DNA from 3 places in the Rhizobium sp. R693 genome. Region 1 is predicted to be linked to each of the others. Evidence: predicted binding sites of a transcription regulator. Region 1 holds the regulator's gene; each other region holds the start of a gene.
The links. The regulator PhoB, encoded in region 1, activates phosphate uptake and scavenging genes when phosphate is short. The targets are predictions, from matches to a motif close to TGTCATNNANCTGTCAT.

Region 1 (4,092 bases):
GCCACACGCCTTCTCCTCGCTCGAACCGCAGCGGGGCACGAGAGTAGGTGTCGTAAAGCGCGGCTTCAGCCATGGCGCGATCTCCTGTCAATAACCATCAGCGGGCGGACTCCGGCTAAGGAACGCAGTGTCCGGAAATTAAAAATGCCGCCTTTCGGCGGCAAGCAGCACTATTTACTTTTCGCACTGCAATGTCAACAAAACTGAGGTTTTCCAGCACGCGTCAAGCTGCCATCCGAAGGCGGCAGACCTATCAACAACTAATGTTGCAAAAATGACTCTCACACCCAGCAAGTTGGGGAAAACTTGAAATTCGATTCGCCGAGATTCAACCGACTCTTGTCACGGAGTCAGCCTCACACTAGGTTAAAACTCAATTACTAGACTGCATGCGGCGGAACTAGTCACCAAAATCGAGCAGGCGTTTCTTGCCTTGGATACGTCCAGGGCAACGGTGAAGGATTCTGCCTACACCAACGCTAATAAGGCGGAGACAGGGGCATGAACTGGACAGACGAGCGCGTTGAAAAACTGAAGAAGCTGTGGTCCGAAGGGCTTAGCGCCAGCCAGATCGCGGCACAACTTGGCGGTGTAAGCCGTAACGCTGTCATTGGCAAAGTCCACCGTTTGAGTTTGCCTGGCCGCGCCAAGGCCGGGGGCACGACAACGACTGTCAGAACGCCCAAGCGCACGACATCCGCGCCCCGCGCTCCGAACTATGCGTCTCGCGTCGCCACACGCACCGTCGCCCGCCAGCAGGGTGCGACTATGCTCAAGGAAGAAATCGAGATCGATGCGATCGAGGAAGTCCGGTATCGTCCGGCCGCAAACGTCGTCGTTCCGATTTCGCGCCGCCTCGGCCTGACTGAACTGACCGAACGCACCTGCAAGTGGCCGGTCGGCGACCCGCTGAAAGATGATTTCCACTTCTGCGGCTGCGAGTCTCCGGACAACTCCCCCTATTGCACGTATCATCAACGCATGGCCTATCAGCCGGTGAACGAGCGCCGCAAGGCTGCCAACCGGGTCGCTTGACCCGGAAGCCGGATAAGGACCAAAGAAAACGGGCCCTCGCGGGCCCGTTTTTCGTTTGTGAAATTTTATGAAAGTCGCGCTGGCTTTCCGGGGAAAGCTTAGGCTTCCATGGAATAGCCGGCGCCGCGAACCGTGCGGATGACGTCCTGCATGTTAGAGAAGTTCAGTGCCTTGCGCAAACGACCGACATGGACGTCTACAGTACGCTCATCGACGTAGATGTCGTGACCCCAGACGCCGTCAAGCAATTGCGAGCGCGAGAAGACGCGGCCAGGGGACGCCATGAGGAATTCGAGGAGCCGGAACTCGGTCGGACCGAGGCGGACTTCGCGGCTCTTGCGATGAACGCGATGCGTCTCGCGGTCGAGCTCGATATCGCCGCACTTTAGTAGCGTGGAGAGCACTTCCGGCTTGGCACGGCGAAGCATCGCCTTGACGCGAGCAACCAGCTCCGGTGTCGAAAACGGCTTGACGACGTAATCGTCGGCACCGGTGGAGAGGCCGCGAACACGTTCGCTTTCCTCGCCGCGGGCCGTCAACATGATGATCGGCAGGCGCTCGGTCTCCGGCCGCATACGCAGGCGACGGCAGAGCTCGATGCCAGATACGCCAGGCAGCATCCAATCGAGGATCAGGATGTCTGGCGTCCGTTCCTGCAACCGAATCTCGGCTTCGTCGCCGCGCAGGATGGTATCGACCTCGAAACCTTCAGCCTCAAGGTTATAGCGAAGAAGCACGCTCAGTGCTTCTTCGTCTTCAACGACAGCTACTTTTGGGATCATTCGTTTCGGTCTCCTGGGGGCGCGGTCGCGGAGCGATTATTCAGTGACTGCGCCGACGGTGTTGGCGGTATCGTCCTTCGGACGTTCGCCTTCCGGCTGGGCACCGGTGGCCATGTAGTAGATGGTTTCGGCAATATTGGTGGCGTGGTCGCCGATGCGCTCGATGTTCTTGGCGCAGAACAGGAGATGCGTGCAGCTGGTGATGTTGCGCGGATCTTCCATCATATAGGTGAGCATCTCGCGAAACAGCGAGGTGTACATCGCGTCGATTTCCTCGTCGCGCTCACGGATCGACTTTGCCTTGTCAGCAGCGCGGCTCGTGTAGACGTCGAGCACTTCCTTGAGCTGGACCAGCGCGAGCTCCGAGAGGTGCTCGAGGCCGCGTGCGAGCTTGCGCGGCACGCCGGCGCTCTGGACAGCAATAACGCGCTTGGCAGTGTTCTTGCCAAGATCGCCGACGCGCTCCAGGTCCGCCGCGATGCGGATGGAGCCCATGATCTCACGAAGGTCGGCTGCCATCGGCTGGCGGCGCGCAATCGTGACGATCGCCTTGTCACCGATCTCGCGTTCGGCGTGGTCAAGGATCACGTCGTCGGAGATGACCTTCTGGGCGAGAGCCGTGTCGCCGTTGACGAGGGCGCGAACGGCATCCGAGACCATCTGCTCGGCCAAACCGCCCATTTCCGAAATGCGGCGGGACAGGAACTTCAAATCATCGTCGTACGCGGAAAAGATATGTGTCGATGCCATAGGGCTCATCCTTGAATATCGTGAGTGCTACCAAAGCGACCGATCAACCGAAGCGGCCCATGATGTAGTCCTGGGTGCGCGGGTCGTCCGGGTTGGTGAACATCTTGTCGGTATCATTCTCCTCGACGAGGTTGCCGAGGTGGAACATGGCGGTGCGTTGCGAAACGCGGGCGGCCTGCTGCATCGAGTGCGTCACGATGACGATCGTGTAGTTCTCGCGGAGTTCGTGGATCAGTTCCTCGACCTTTGCCGTGGCGATCGGATCGAGTGCCGAGCACGGCTCGTCCATCAGGATCACTTCCGGGCTGACGGCAACAGCGCGGGCGATGCAGAGGCGCTGCTGCTGACCACCGGAAAGTCCAGTGCCGGCTTCATGAACGCGATCTTTCACCTCGTTCCACAGACCGGCGCGCTGTAGGCTGAGCTCAACGATTTGGTCCATGTCGGCCTTCGACCTGGCGAGACCGTGGATACGCGGACCGTAGGCCACATTTTCGTAGATCGTCTTCGGGAACGGATTTGGCTTCTGGAACACCATGCCGACACGGGCACGGAGTTCCACCACGTCAATATCCGGATCGTAGATATCTTCGCCGTCGAGCGTGATCTTGCCGGTCACGCGGCAATTGTCGATCGTGTCATTCATACGGTTCAGGCTGCGCAGGAACGTGGACTTGCCACAGCCCGATGGTCCGATGAGGGCCGTCACAGTGTTTTCGCGGATGTTCAGCTTCACATCGAAAAGCGCGCGCTTCTCGCCGTAATAAACCGAGACGTCCTGGCCGATCATCTTGTAGGGAATGGTATTCATCTTCTGATCAACCGCTTTCTCAACTGCTGCTTCCGTCAACATGTTCATAATGTCTACTCCGTTTACCAGCGGCGCTCAAAGCGACGACGCAAGAGAATGGCTCCGAAGTTCATGACAATCAGGAACAGGAGCAGGACGATGATGGCACCCGACGTGCGCTCGACGAAGGCGCGCTCGGCTTCGTTGGCCCACATATAGACCTGCACAGGCAGGGCCGTCGAAGGCTCCATCGGCGTTGCCGGAGCGTTTGCAACGAAGGCGACCATGCCGATCAGGAGGAGCGGCGCGGTCTCGCCGAGCGCGTGCGCCAGGCCGATAATGGTGCCGGTCAGGATGCCGGGCATCGCCAGCGGCAGCACGTGGTGGAAAACCATCTGCATCTTGGAGGCGCCGAGGCCTAGGGCAGCCGCCCGGATCGACGGCGGCACGGCGCGAAGCGCTGCGCGAGTGGCGATGATGATCGTCGGCAAGGTCATCAGCGTCAGCACGAGACCGCCGACCAGCGACGCCGAGCGCGGCAGGCCTGCGAAGTTGATGAAGACGGCTAGACCGAGCAGGCCGTAGACGATCGAGGGAACGGCTGCAAGATTGTTGATGTTCACCTCGATCAGGTCCGTAAGCTTGTTCTTCGGGGCGAACTCTTCAAGGTAAATCGACGCGGCAACGCCGATCGGCAGCGCGAGAACGAGCACGATCAGCATCAGGTAGAGCGAG
Region 2 (4,092 bases), on a different contig from region 1:
GCGGCAGCGGTTTTCCGGTTCGGTCATGAACTCTTTCCATTTACAGCGGAACAGGCCGTTTCAGGGCCGATCTGCACTCGTCCTGTGTGAGTAATTCCGTTAGACGGGGCTGGCAAGGGGAGGATTTTCAAAAGCATGCCGATGGACCTGTCATTTTATTACGCCGCCGTTCCGGCCGTCATCCTGGTCGGACTTGCGAAAGGCGGCATGGGCGATGCGCTGTCGCTGATCGGGCTGCCCTTTCTCGCTCTCGTCGTCTCGCCCGTTCAGGCGGCCGCGATCCTGCTGCCGATCCTCATCTTCATGGACATGATCTCGCTCGTGATCTGGCGGAAGCACGGCGACTGGACAACGCTGAAGATCGTACTGCCGGGCGCTCTGTTCGGCATCGCGCTCGGTTGGGCGACCTCGGCGCTGGTTCCGGGAAATGTGCTTCGCGTCGTCATCGGCGTCGTCACCATCCTCTTTTGCCTTCGCTACTTCTGGAACAACTTCGGCCCCGCAGCCGGAAAGCACACGCCGCCTCAAGGCCAGCGGCCACTGCTTGCGACAATTTGGGGAAGCCTGTCCGGCTATGGTAGCTTCGTCGCGCATGCCGGCGGAGCACCTTTCCAGATTTATGCTTTGCCGCTGCAGATGCCGCCGCGAGAATATACCGGCACCAGCGTCCGCTTCTTCGCGATCCTCAATGCCGTCAAGCTCATACCCTACTTCGCGCTTGGCCAGCTCGACACGCAAAACCTCGCCACCTCGGCCACGCTGCTGCCTTTTGCGCCGCTTGCGACAATTGCCGGCGCCTGGTGCGTGCGCCGCATGAAGCCCGCGATCTTCTATCCTTTCATGTACGGCATGGCGCTCATTGCCGCCGTGTTGATCGCGAAGGAGGGCTTGGGTTTCTGACAATTTTGGGTTTCGTTGCGCCGCACAATTTCCTTGCCCGATTGCGCCGTTTGACGTAGCTTTTCGCCATGTCGAACACGGATCCCTTCGCCGCGATAGCCGATCCTCACCGGCGCTTCCTGCTGGAGGAACTTCGACGCGCGCCGAAGACCGTGAACGAGCTTGCCGAGGGCCTCCCCATCAGCCGCCCCGCCGTTTCCCAGCACCTCAAGGCGCTGCTGGATTGCAACCTGGTTTCCGTCACCGCAGAGGGCACGCGGCGCATCTACGCGGTCAACAATCGCGGCTTCGACAGACTCAATCTTTGGCTCGATCAGTTCTGGGCTTAGCCCGACCGCTCAAATGAAAGACGCCGGCTCGCGACTTTCCGTCGGAACCGGCGCCATAATCGCCTGTCGAGCACGAACTGGTCTAAGCTTTTGGTGAAATTGGGGTTTCGCCCTCCTCGCCTAGGGCCGCGTTCGTTGATTTATTGCATCCCACTCAATGGAAGGATGATTTTAGGCGCTCAATCTCGTCCTTGATCCGCAATTTTCTGCGTTTGCACTCAGCGACTTCATTATCGTTTCGGGAGGGGGATATCATAAGAGAATGCAACTCCTCCTCAAGAGCAACATGCTTTTTTTCGAGTGACTCAAGATGAGCTTGAACAGTCATTTGACCCTTCCTTCCTCTTACCTCTCCCCGGCCAACACCGCCGGAGATCCAAGGCGTCAACCCTCCAACTGTGACATATTTTTGAAGCCTTGTCGAAGGTGAAAACAAGGAGAACACATGGCAAAATCATGACGAACAGCCGCTAGCCGTTACCTCCAATTGGTGATAGGAGCTTGCGGAAATCATCGGCAGAACGGACGATGTCCGAAGACGGTTATGGGGAATGCATATGGCCGATCAGGAACAGGCGGAAATCAGGCTCATGGTCGCGAGACTGCGCCAGGAGCACGAGGATTACGATGCCGCCATCAACGCCATGATTGCCACCGGATGTGACGCATTGCGCATCCAGCGCATGAAAAAGAAGAAACTGGTCATCAAGGACAAGCTGACAAAGCTCGAAGACCAGATCATCCCTGATATCATCGCCTAAAGGGAATGCCGTGACGATGACAGACAGACCACCCGTTGCCATCATCATGGGAAGCCAATCCGATTGGGAGACCATGAAGAACGCCGCCGACACGCTGGAGGCGCTCGAGATTCCCTATGACGCGCGCATCATATCGGCCCATCGCACGCCGGATCGCCTCGTAAACTTCGCCAAGACCGCCCGCGATGAAGGTTTCAAGGTGATCATTGCCGGCGCCGGTGGCGCGGCCCACCTGCCAGGCATGGCCGCCGCGATGACGCCGCTTCCGGTGTTTGGCGTCCCGGTTCAATCCAAGGCACTGTCAGGTCAGGATAGTCTTCTTTCCATCGTCCAGATGCCGGGCGGCATCCCGGTCGGCACACTTGCCATCGGCAAGGCCGGCGCGATCAACGCCGCCCTTCTGGCAGCTGCAGTCCTGGCATTGTCGGACGAGGATATTGCCGAGCGGCTTGACGACTGGCGTGAGCGCCAGAGCGCAGCCGTTGCCGAATATCCGATGGACGACCTATGACTGTAACAACAATCGGCATCATCGGCGGCGGCCAGCTTGGCCGCATGCTTGCCATGGCCGCTGCACGGCTGAACTTCCGAGCCGTCATCTTGGAACCGCAGGCCGACTGTCCGGCCGCGCAGGTCGCCAACCAGCAGATCGTGGCGGCATACGACGATCCGGCCGCGCTCGCAGAGCTCGCGAATATCTGCGACATCGTCACCTATGAGTTCGAAAACGTCCCGGTCACAGCCGCCGAGGCGCTTGCGAGCCATGTACCCGTCTATCCGCCACCGAAGGCACTCGAGGCTGCGCAGGATCGGCTTGTCGAAAAGCGCTTTATCAATGGATGCGGCGTTCCGACGGCCCGCTTCCATGCCGTCGACAACCAGGCCGACCTCGAGGCAGCATTGCAGGATTTCGGCGGCCGCGGCGTCCTGAAGACTCGCCGCCTCGGCTATGATGGCAAAGGACAACGAGTGTTTCGCTCCAGTGCCGACAAGCCGGATGGCGCCTTTGCAGCGCTCGGTGAGGTCCCCCTGATTCTCGAGAGCTTCGTGCCCTTTGAGCGCGAGATCTCCATCATTGCAGCGCGCGCAACGGACGGCACTGTCGTCTGTTACGACCCTGCTGAAAACGTTCACCGCGACGGCATCTTGCACACGTCGACTGTACCTGCCTCGATTTCAGCGGAGACGGCAGCGGGGGCGCGTGAAAGCGCCGAGAAGATATTGGCTGCGCTTGGCTATGTCGGCGTCATCGGCATCGAATTCTTCGTACTCGCCGACGGCAGCCTGATCGCCAATGAAATGGCGCCGCGTGTCCACAACTCCGGCCACTGGACCGAGGCCGCCTGCGTGATCTCGCAGTTCGAGCAGCATACCCGCGCTGTTGCCGGCCTGCCACTCGGCAATGCCGACCGCCATTCGAACTGCGTGATGCAGAACCTGATTGGCGACGATATCCTGGCGCTCCCGGACTGGCTGCGGCGAGCGGACACGCTGGTTCATCTCTATGGCAAGACGGAATCTCGTCCCGGCCGGAAGATGGGACACGTCACGACGTTGACCACGAAATTGCCGGTTTTTCCCGGATAAAAGCCGCTCCGGCCATGGGAAAAACACCGTCACGTGGTTGACACAGGCAAGTCGCCGGGTTATCTGCACGCCCAACCTGAAGAGCGCGCCCCGAGCGCGCTTTTGAATGTAATAGATACGGGCGAATGTGAATTCCCCCCTCAAACATCGCGGATCAAAACAATGAAGATCAAGAATTCGCTCAAGTCGCTCAAGGCTCGTCACCGTGACAACCGCCTGGTTCGCCGCAAGGGCCGCATCTACATCATCAACAAGCTGAACCCGCGCTTCAAGGCTCGCCAGGGCTGATATAGCGCGCCTGGACGGTTTCGTGGCATTTTGTGCTCGTGCCTGTCCGGGGATTGCTTCGGCAATCGAATCAAATTGCTTTGATCTTCAGCGGTGGCGGGCTAACATGTCCGCCATGCGCTTTTTTGTTATGACCTGTGCGGCGCTGCCGCTGTCCCTCTTTCTGCTCGCTCCTGCTTTCCCCGCCACGGCCGCGGATAAGGACGTCATTGTCGAGCAACCGGACG
Region 3 (4,092 bases), on a different contig from region 1:
GTTTTCCTGGCGAGCAGCCCGCGCGTTTCTCCTGTCGGGGAAGATGACTAGGACGCGGTTGCGCCACTGGAACTGCTCAAGGCTCGCAAGCGCGGAATAAGCCTCGTTGCCTTCGTCCACCTTGGTTGCACCGTAAAGAGGCGTTTTCGACATGCACATTTCTCCTGTAGACCGAACGTCCAAGGAGACATGACAGTTCCATGCGCCAACGCATCGCTCAGCTGCGCCATGATTTCCGCAACTGCCACAAGGCACCAAAGAGGACGAGCAACAGCGGGATGCTGCCGTAGGACAAGGAAACCTGTGCCAATTGATCCAGCCTCTGTGCAGGTGCATCAACCGCCGCAGCGTCCTGTCTAAGGCTTGAGCCGAGGCTATAAGCGGCACGCGAGACCGCTGCGAAAACGATGATCAATCCGGCGATGTCAACGAAGCGGGCGTGGACGCGCATGCCATCGAAGACGACGGTCGCAAGACCGCATAGAAATGCAGCAGGCAGAAGATAGGCGGCCCCACCCAGCAGCTGGAAATCCCCCAGAACGACCTCGTCTGTCTCGCTCGTGAAGCTGATCTTCAGGATCGGCAGCAGGACTGCGAGAACGGAAAGGACGGCAAGTGCGCCGCGCTTCATAATTTCGTTCAAATCAAGTCGCGTGGCGCCAATGCGACGAACCCGGCTCATTCCCCTCTCCCCGATACAGCAAACCGCCGCAGCGCGCAGGCGCTCGGCTCATTCGAGGGACATTTGCTATGAAGTTGCTAACGCACCGCACAACCAGCGACGGTAAAACTACCCTTTGCGGGTAAAAGCGTTCAGCCGGGTCGGAGAGGAAAGTTAAAAAGAAATGAAGGAAGGTCGTTTCAGGCGGTTTGACGGGGGCAAGGCCAGGCGGGCAGTTGCCTGCCCGGCCCTGAGATTATCTTCACATCGGAACAAATGATGAGACCGGCACCTGCAATGCAGAGGCGATCCGCTTGAGCTTGGCGGGATCCGCATCCTCACCGCTCTCGATTTCCTCAATCTCATTGACAACCAGACCGCAGGTTACTGCGAGGTCATCGACGCTATAGCCGACTGCCTCTCGAGCGGCACGTACAGCAGCGGCTACATTCATGGCCGAAACGGCGGTAGCCTTGGATGCATCCAGATTGCTGAGCGAAATGGACATTTACGTCTCCTTCTGAAATCACTCTGAATTAGCCCCCGGCGAGAAAATGGCACTCTCGATCACGATTTGCAATGCAGTATGGTTAATCCGTGATCGACGAGAGCCCAACGACGGGAGTTCGAACAAGTTGGCAAAATCTGATTGCCCTTTGTAAGCAAAGCAGTTTTGCCGGCCCACCTGATGGCGCCGATAGAGGCGTCCACACGCCAAAAAAACGTCTCGCACGCGGCGATTTGTCACCTATTTTCCGGCATTCGCACCGGTTTCGAGACGAATCACCGTGACCTAAATCGGGCGAATGAAACCGCCATGCAGACAGCTGAGCCTCGGGTCAGGACACGGGAAATCGCAGCTAGCGCCGGAACCAATCGGCCTCCACAAATGACCGTACTAAACGTTCCGGCAGTCCGCGATCCCTTTTGGTGGCCCGTTCCCCGCGGATCGATTTATTAGCAAAGAATGAACAAGGGGTGGCAGGAACATGGCCAAACCTCGTCGATATCGCGATATTGTCTTCTATCTATGTCTAATTCTTTGATGGCGCACGTACAGAGCGAGCAATTCTTCAAATTCAACGCACGAGGCGCGCGTCCAATGTCACAGGAGCTTCATTCTAAGGGAATAGACCCGACTAAGGATTAGCCCCAAGAGGAGCCGGCGATGACAATAGTTCAGGTTGAAGAACATCGTCGTGATCGCGCCAACACTCCACTTGAGGCAACAAGATCAGGAAAGTGATTGCTCTACCTGTATTCTCGGTACCGCTGTGGCGCATATGCACTCAAGCGAGACCTGAGCAGACCGTCTTTTTAAATCGTGCCACAAACGTTGAGGGTGAACGTCCATGAACAGTATAACCGACAACAACTATTCCGACTGGCTCGAAGCCGAACTGGCCGACACCATTGACGAGGACTACGAGCTGGAGCTTTCCGAGCCGGCGCTTTCCGACGCGATCCGCAAGATCTACCGCAACGCCCATCCGGCGTCGGTTCCCCGGCTTGACTATTTTCGCGCGCTACTTTCGCTGCAGGCGGAACTGATCAAGCTGCAGGATTGGGTGGTTTACAACAAAGAAAAGGTTGTCGTGATCTTCGAGGGCCGCGACTCTGCCGGAAAAGGCGGCGTGATAAAACGCATCACGCAGCGCCTCAATCCGCGCGTCGTCCGCACCGTCGCCCTGCCAGCGCCGTCAGACCGCGAGAAGTCGCAATGGTACTTCCAGCGCTACGTGCCCCACCTGCCTGCCGGTGGCGAAATCGTGCTCTTCGACCGCTCCTGGTACAATCGCTCGGGTGTTGAGCGGGTCATGGGATTTGCGACTGAGGACCAGGTCGAGCAGTTCTTCAACGACGTGCCGGAATTTGAGCGCATGCTCGTTCGCTCGGGCATCCGGCTCGTCAAATACTGGTTCTCGATCACGGACGAAGAGCAGCAGATGCGCTTCCTCGTGCGCATTCACGATCCCTTGAAGCAGTGGAAGCTCTCACCGATGGACCTGCAATCGCGAGTCCGCTGGGAAGGCTACACAAAGGCGAAGGAAGAAACCTTCGCGCGCACCAACATTCCGGAAGCTCCGTGGCATATCGTGGAAGGCAACGACAAGAAGCGGGCACGGCTGAACTGCATCGATCACCTACTGCATCAAATTCCTTACACGGACGTCCCGCACGAGGAGATCACGCTGCCGAATCGTGTCTTCAATCCGGATTATGAGCGCAAGGTGCTGCCGCCGGAGCTTTACGTGCCTTCGAAGTATTGATTGGGAAACCGGTCCCGTGGGCACGTGCAGGCCGCCGTGCTCGCTTCATCGACCCGCATTGTTCCGAAGCAGCATTACTTGGGTAAGGTGAGAGCATGACCGTTTTCGCGCGAGCTGACGACTACGGTGAAATGACATCTGCTGTAGGAAGAAATGGTACGGTTGGGTGGAGTTGAACCACCGACCTCAGGTGCCACAAACCTGCGCTCTAACCAACTGAGCTACAACCGCACAAATCGCGTCTGCCGCGACGGGGGTCACATACGAGGACTTGAAAATTAATTCAAGCCCTATCTCTCCCCAATATACAAAAAGGCCGGACAAATGGTCCAGCCTCTTCGTGTGTCCTGTCGAAAATCAGGCCGCCTTGAAGGAGGCCATGACCTTTTCAGCAGCTTCCTTGGAAGGCTTGGCAAGTTTTTCGGCAACCTGCTTGGAGGTTTCCTGCATGGTCTTGGCCTGCTCGATCGTCAACTCGACCTGCTTACGCAGGAAGGTCGTCTGGAGCTCGACGAGTTCGGCGACCGACTTGACTGCAAGCAGCGCTTCCATGTGGGTCAGCGAGTTTTCAGCGTTCGTGCGCAGAGCGTCGATCGCCTTGTGGCCGATTTCGACAGCGCCGGCCTGGGCGGTCTGAACCGTTGCCTCGAGCGTCTTGCTTGCTTCTTCGCCGGCGGTCTTCATCTTCGTGTAGGCTTCACGCGACTGCTGTGCGCCCTTTTCCGCGAAGTCGCGGAAGGATTCGGTGAACTTGGAAGGATCAAATGACGACATTGAAAAAACGTCGTCCATCTTTATGTTAGCCATTGGTTTGCGCTCCTTTTGCCTCGGCATGCGTGATGGCCTCGTAGGTTAGATGTCCATCATATAGCGCAGATTCTTGTGCATTGCAATATGTTTGTGCGACGCACAACGCGTTAACCTTTCCAGCCGAAAGCCGGGCTCTGTTCTGGACCCCGTTCCGGGCTATCGTTATTAATAGACTATTAATTTTCACGATGACCGAAGCCGAAGGTTCGATCATGCCCGCAGTGCAGTATCCGTTCATCGACATCGCCGTGCATCCCCGGGTGCGGGAACGCTTTTCGCGTGGCGAAGCGATGGTCCTGCTGTCGGCGGATCTCGGCCGCGCGCTCTGGGCAAACGGCGCCGGCGCCGAAC

Region 2: a site for PhoB is predicted at 1,675-1,691, ahead of ATY79_RS27480 (DUF465 domain-containing protein). Genes of this name have one in related genera too.
Region 3: a site for PhoB is predicted at 1,765-1,781, ahead of ppk2 (polyphosphate kinase 2). Genes of this name have one in related genera too.

The regions. Positions count from the first base shown of each region.
Region 1 is NZ_LOKY01000012.1:7,912-12,003, forward strand. Features, by position in the region: gene ATY79_RS11930 (aspartate aminotransferase family protein) at 1-73, opposite strand, end outside; gene ATY79_RS11935 (GcrA family cell cycle regulator) at 502-1,035, shown strand; gene phoB (phosphate regulon transcriptional regulator PhoB) at 1,134-1,817, opposite strand; gene phoU (phosphate signaling complex protein PhoU) at 1,854-2,567, opposite strand; gene pstB (phosphate ABC transporter ATP-binding protein PstB) at 2,611-3,426, opposite strand; gene pstA (phosphate ABC transporter permease PstA) at 3,441-4,092, opposite strand, start outside.
Region 2 is NZ_LOKY01000047.1:257,974-262,065, reverse strand. Features, by position in the region: gene ATY79_RS27500 (thiamine phosphate synthase) at 1-27, opposite strand, end outside; gene ATY79_RS27495 (sulfite exporter TauE/SafE family protein) at 136-900, shown strand; gene ATY79_RS27490 (metalloregulator ArsR/SmtB family transcription factor) at 969-1,229, shown strand; gene ATY79_RS27485 (DUF465 domain-containing protein) at 1,384-1,557, opposite strand; gene ATY79_RS27480 (DUF465 domain-containing protein) at 1,787-1,990, shown strand; gene purE (5-(carboxyamino)imidazole ribonucleotide mutase) at 2,007-2,501, shown strand; gene ATY79_RS27470 (5-(carboxyamino)imidazole ribonucleotide synthase) at 2,498-3,577, shown strand; gene ykgO (type B 50S ribosomal protein L36) at 3,740-3,865, shown strand; gene ATY79_RS27460 (hypothetical protein) at 3,972-4,092, shown strand, end outside.
Region 3 is NZ_LOKY01000045.1:82,892-86,983, reverse strand. Features, by position in the region: gene ATY79_RS23355 (DUF4174 domain-containing protein) at 1-153, opposite strand, end outside; gene ATY79_RS23350 (hypothetical protein) at 218-682, opposite strand; gene ATY79_RS23345 (helix-turn-helix domain-containing protein) at 924-1,169, opposite strand; gene ppk2 (polyphosphate kinase 2) at 2,014-2,931, shown strand; tRNA gene ATY79_RS23335 (tRNA-His) at 3,086-3,162, opposite strand; gene ATY79_RS23330 (phasin) at 3,289-3,738, opposite strand; gene ATY79_RS23325 (ATP-binding protein) at 3,954-4,092, shown strand, end outside.